DNA from 2 places in the Lactobacillus sp. M0396 genome. Region 1 is predicted to be linked to the other one. Evidence: riboswitches for the same ligand, from Rfam matches in the RefSeq annotation. Region 1 holds a riboswitch; the other holds the start of a gene.
The links. Region 1 has a riboswitch for thiamine pyrophosphate ahead of thiM (hydroxyethylthiazole kinase). Riboswitches for the same ligand answer to the same signal wherever they lie in the genome.
Positions count from the first base shown of each region.

Region 2: another riboswitch for thiamine pyrophosphate. It lies ahead of H3T43_RS05780 (ECF transporter S component); the one in region 1 lies ahead of thiM (hydroxyethylthiazole kinase).

Region 1 covers NZ_JACFQE010000002.1:175,818-178,897, forward strand. Annotated here, with positions in the region: gene tenA (thiaminase II) at 691-1,344, opposite strand; TPP riboswitch at 1,559-1,657, shown strand; gene thiM (hydroxyethylthiazole kinase) at 1,734-2,522, shown strand; gene thiD (bifunctional hydroxymethylpyrimidine kinase/phosphomethylpyrimidine kinase) at 2,534-3,080, shown strand, end outside.
Region 2 covers NZ_JACFQE010000004.1:14,179-17,258, forward strand. Annotated here, with positions in the region: gene hpt (hypoxanthine phosphoribosyltransferase) at 1-428, opposite strand, end outside; gene H3T43_RS05775 (M42 family metallopeptidase) at 670-1,752, shown strand; TPP riboswitch at 1,820-1,909, shown strand; gene H3T43_RS05780 (ECF transporter S component) at 1,952-2,530, shown strand; gene udk (uridine kinase) at 2,574-3,080, opposite strand, start outside.

The DNA.
Region 1 (3,080 bases):
TCACTTCCTTTCAGCTGTAACAACAATCAGTAAATAAAATAGTATCATTGCGTATATAGACAAAAAGTCCATTCCAGCCTATTCCAAAGTTCCATATACTGCCACATTCCATCTTTGCTAGTATGGTAGTAGCTGCACCAGGATGTCCTAAGGAAGTAACTATAGTAGTGATTGATAATATTTTATTGTTTTATAAAATGCCCCATTATAATAATATCAAAAAATATAAATGATAGCAAGCGCTTACTAAAAACTGCCTTATTGCGGTAAAAAATGTGCGTAACTTTATCGTATGCATAATCGGCTTAGCTTTAAAACAGCTGGCTAATGTCTTCAAAGCTGCTAGTGATCTTGTAAGAAAGTTAAAACGGTAACCAAGCTAATTAAAAATGAAATTCTTAATTATTCTGCATAGGTATTAACGCTCAACGCATAAATTCAATTAATCTACCAAATATATGATGGTAAAAGAATTTAAATGATTTAACTGAACTCACAAAAAATACCAAAACAATTTAAAGAACAAAGTTTTGGCATTAATTATTATAAAAGTATATCTTGCTTTCCCCAAGTTGCACACTTTCCTGGGACTTTGAACAATAATTACATTGGTCAATATCAAAATTTTATTATGAAATTGACTAAAGACAAGTAAGAATAAAATAAAAGCTCTTTTTGCAGAATTTACTTTCAATCTTGTTTTTCATAAGCCATCTGCCAAAACTGCAATTCATAATAGCTGCTGCGTACAAATGCAGTTTCCATTTGCTCAAGTTCTTCATTAGTGGCACTTTCAGCCAAAGAATTGGTTAAATGCAGCATTTTTTCTACGTTGGCACCATACCACTCGCCATCATAAGTATCAATCCACTCTTGATAATAAGAAACCGGTGAGCCCTTTTCTGCCATTTTTTGGCCAATTTCCTGATAGAGCCAGTAACATGGTAAAAGCGCTGCAACCGCTGGTTTAACACCAAATCGATTTAATGTCATATGCATATGGTTAACGTAGTTATAAGCTGTTGGAGCCACCGGAGTTTCAGAAATTTCAGTCGCAGTTATTTTTAATTCTTCAAAAAAATGGCCTCGCACTGATATTTCGACATCTTTCAAGTCTTGTGCCCCTGCCAGTAAAAATTCCTTTACTTCCTGATTATCCGTTTTTGCCGCAATTAATTCATGCAACTTGCTAAATTCTCTTAAATAATAGCGATCCTGCAACAGATAAAATTTAAAAGTTGCAATTGGGAGTTCGCCACTTTGCAATTCCTTAATAAATGGATGCACCATACTTTCATGCCACAATGCCTTCCCCGCTTCGTGTAGTCGATCAGTGAAATTCATGATTGTTCTCCTCCAAATTAAATACTATTTGTTAAAATAACTTTTGATTAATACTAATTACATTTTATTAAATATTAACTATAATCACTATAATTTTTTGTTTTCTAGCACATTTTTAATATTAGTTAAAATACTAACACTTATAGCTTATAATAGATAGCGTCTTTATCAAACTAACCTTGTAATAAGCAATAAAATACGCTATAATTGTAAGCGATAACACGAGGGGTGCCTTTTTGGCTGAGATGAAAATATTTCAGACCCTTTGAACCTGTAAGTTAATACTTGCGTAGGAACGTGTCAAAACTGCTTTAGCTTTGGCATTTCCACATGTCAAAGTTTTTTTTATTAGTCAAAAATTTTAAGGATATTAAATTAGGAGTAATAAAATGCAGTTAGAATTATTAGACAAATTGCGAGCAGAAAACCCGGTTATTTTCAATATTGCTAATTTTGTAACAGTTCAAGACGTGGCCAATGCTGTTAATGCTATTGGTGCTTCACCAATTATGAGCAATGAAATCGCTGAAGCTGAAGAAATTGTGCGGATGGCTTCCGCTGTGGCAGTTAATATTGGTTGCTTAACCAAGCAGCAAATTAACCACATTAAAAAAGTGGAAGATTTAGCGCGCCAATATAATAAACCCATAGTATTTGATCCCGTTGCCGTTGGCGCCGTGGAGTACCGTTATAAAATCACAGATAAACTTTTATGGGATTTTCATACTAGTATTATTCGGGGCAATATTGGTGAGATAGCTGCCTTAGGTGGCTTTGATTGGAGCTCAAAGGGGATTGATGCAGGCTCCGGTTCTGGCGATATTGATGAAATTACTGCTAAAACTGCTCAAAAATATCGTTGCACAGTCATTGCGAGCGGACCTACAGACACAATTAGCGATGGTAAAAGAATAGCCCATGTCCATAACGGCTCACCCCTTTTTAAAACTCATGTCGGCTCAGGAGATATGTTAACCAGTATTGTCACAGCTTTTTCAACTGTTGCTGACGATCCTTTTGAAGCAGCTCAAATAGGTGCTTTAGTTTTCAGTTGCGCCGGTCAATTAGTAGTTAAAGATCATCCCAATGTCGGACCCGCTACTTTTGGCATGTATCTCATGGATTATCTGTATAAAGTAAAAGTTGCAGATATTGAACAAATTGCAGATTTTGATTAAGGAACTTTATGATGACTGAAAAAATTAATTCTTTTCCCCAAGTTTTAACTATTGCCGGCACAGATTCAGGTGGCGGTGCTGGAATCATGGCTGATTTAAAAACTTTTCAAATGCAAAAAGTATTTGGTACAGCTGTAGTGGTAGCAGTGACAGCACAAAACACTTTAGGTGTGCAAAAGTCTTTTTTACTTCCCTTAGAAATGATCGATGCCCAATTCGCCTCTCTGTCAGAAGATTTCCACATCCGTGCTTGTAAAACAGGAATGTTGGGCGATGCAGATCACGTTCACCAAGTTGCACTTAATTTGCAAAAGTATGACTTTGGTCCTATTACCATAGATCCAGTGATGATTGCTAAAGGGGGCGCACCATTATTAAGTCAAGATGCTGTCGCCACCGTTAAAAACGAATTGCTGCCTTTAGCCGATCTTATAACACCCAACTTGCCAGAAGCGGAGACTTTAACTGGCATCAAAGTACAAGATCAAGCCCAATATCCAGAATTAGCTCATAAATTACAAGATATGGGAGTTAAAAATGTGCTAATTAAAGGCGGTC
Region 2 (3,080 bases), on a different contig from region 1:
TCTACTTTGCGATTTGCCTCTTTGTTAAGTAAAACGCAGCATTTAACGCTTTTAGCACCACGTTTTTTAAGCAATTCTTTCATAAAATCCAGAGTCAACCCAGTATCAACGATATCTTCAACAATTAACACATCACGATCTTTAACATCTGTTGCTAAATCAGAAACAAGCTTAACTTTGCCGGAAGACTCCATTTCGTTACCATAACTGGAAACGTCCAAGAAATCAATTTCTGCTTTAACATCCATTTCTCTTACTAAATCGGTTAAAAAGAAGATGGCACCTTTAAGTGCTCCAACAATTAAAGGCTTTTTACCAGCATAATCTGTAGTAAGCTGCTTTCCTAGCTTGACACACATCTGATGAATGTCATCTTCACTAAACAATTTATGATCAATAATATTATTAATATTGTCGTTTTTTGGCATTTATCTACCCTTCATTTAAAACAATTAAAATTTCTAATATTTTCGATTATATCATTTTTTGGCTAGAAAAACAGATTATTTTGAAGCAATTTAAGTATTTATGGACTAAATTACGTACAAAAAGCATATATACTAGTAAAAGCAGTAGGATTATTTATCATCTTATTTATTTTTTTAAGGCCTGTAACTCATGTTTTTGGTAGAATTAATAGATAAGATATTTTAAGTGGAAGGTAAAAAAATGGATAAACAACAAGAAATTAAAATGCTCAAAGCTTTTTCCGATGCTAATTCTACTTCAGGTTTTGAAGAAGAATTTGTTAAATTGTTTACTGAAACAGTGCATGATTTTGCTAATGTCAAAGTTGATGGCATGCTCAACGTATATGCAGCTAAGAAAGAAAATAAAAAAGATCAACCGGTAATTCAATTAGATGCTCATTCCGACTCTGTTGGTTTTATTACGCAGGCTGTTCGGCCTAATGGAATGATTAAATTTGTACCATTGGGTGGCTGGGTCAAATACAATATCCCTGCTTTACGCGTCAAAATAAAGAATCGTGCAGGTGAGTATGTGCCCGGAGTAGTTGCAACTAAACCCCCGCACTTTATGACTGCAGCTGAAAAAAATAATGTACCCGATGTAGCAGATATGTCTATTGATGTTGGCTCCAGTTCTCGAGCTGAAACTATAAATGATTATCAAATTGATACTGGTTGTCCAATTTTTGTTGATGTTAAATGTGAATACAATGAAAAAAGTGGTCTATTCTTCGGTAAGGACTTTGATGACCGTTTTGGCGCAGCTGCTATGGCAGATGTCCTGGACAATTTAAAGGACGAACAATGCGATTTTAACGTTGTTGCTGCACTTTCGAGTCAGGAAGAAGTGGGTTTGCGAGGTGCATATGTCACAGCTAGAGCGGTAAAGCCGGATTTAGCTATAGTCTTGGAATCTTGTCCTGCTGACGATACTTTTACTCCAGAATGGTTATCACAAACAGGGTTAAAACGAGGACCAATGTTGCGTGACATGGATACGTCCTTTTTACCTAATCCTAAATTTCAGCAATATGCCTGTGATTTAGCGGATAAAAATAATATTCCGTATACTCGGTCGGTTCGTACTGGTGGTGGACAAGATGGAGCTGCAATTTATTATGAAAACGGAGCACCAACTATTGTAATTGGCATTCCAGTGCGCTATGAACATTCGCCATATTGTTTTAGTGCTTATTCCGATTTTAAAGCTTCTGTAGATCTGACGCTGGCTATTATTCGTGATCTTACAAAAGAGAAATTAGCAAGTTTTAGTCAGTTTTAAAAACACTTGTTCTTTTGAATAGAGCAGAAAAACTAGTTAAAATGTGATATACTAATAAAAAATGAATATCAGTCACTAGGGGTGCCAAATAGCTGAGAAATACCCTCTGAACCTGAACGGGATAATACCTGCGTTAGGGAAGTGTTAAATTTAGTTACTAAAGATACTCCTAATGACATATAAAGTTAGGAGTATTTTTATGTTTACAAGGTCTTCGAAATGGAATGTGAAGTCAATTATTTTAATTGCATTAATTGGTATCATTATGGGTGTTATTTATACCTATGGTTTTAACTGGGCTTTTAATTTAGTTAAGATGCTCTTGGTACCGACAGGTTTTGCGCCAGTAACAGACACTGTGTTTTCTGGTTTATGGCTTATGGCGGGACCACTGGCAATGTATTTTGTTCCTACGCCTGGCTCTGGAACAATAGGTGAACTGCTGGCATCAATTGTTGAAATGGCGATTGGTGGGCAGTGGGGAGCTACTACTATTCTTTCAGGTGTCATTCAAGGTGCAACTAATGAAATTGGTTTTTTTCCTAAAAAAGAGTGTTACCAAAAGTTTACCTGGAAAAGCGTATTAACCGGTGCATTCTTTGCATCATTTGGCTGTTTCATTCCATCATATATTTTATATGGTTGGAGTAAATTCAGTATGCAGGTTCAAATTGTGATGTTTATTACTAATATCATTTCTGCGCTAGTTTTCGATGGCGTTTTAGTTAAACTGATCACAAATTTATTCGATAATGCGTTAAAGCCAAAAGTTGATTAAATACGCAAAAAGGAGTAATGCCAGTAATGCATTTACTCCTTTTTTATTGCTCTTTTCTACTTAAAATAGAATGAACCTTAGTAGTCAACATATCAATTGCCACATCATTTTTGCCACCTTCAGGAACAATAATGTCAGCATAACGCTTAGTAGGTTCTATAAATTGATGATACATTGGCTTAACCGTGCTCAGATACTGATCAATTACGGAGTCAATTGAGCGCCCACGTTCACTTAAATCTCGCTCTAAACGTCTAATAAAGCGAATATCATCGTCCGTATCAACATATACTTTAATATCCATTAAATCACGAATTTCTTTATTAGCTAAAACTAAAATTCCCTCGAGAATAATGATATCAGCAGGTTCTTTATGAATGGTTTTTTTGCTGCGAGTATGCTCCTTGAAATCATAAACAGGCATCTCAATAGCTTTGTATGCTAACAAGTCGCGTAGCTGCTTTTCTAGTAAGGGTACATCAAAGGCATCGGGATGATCATAATTGATCTTCATTCGTATATCCATAGGGATGCCAGTATTATCTTTATA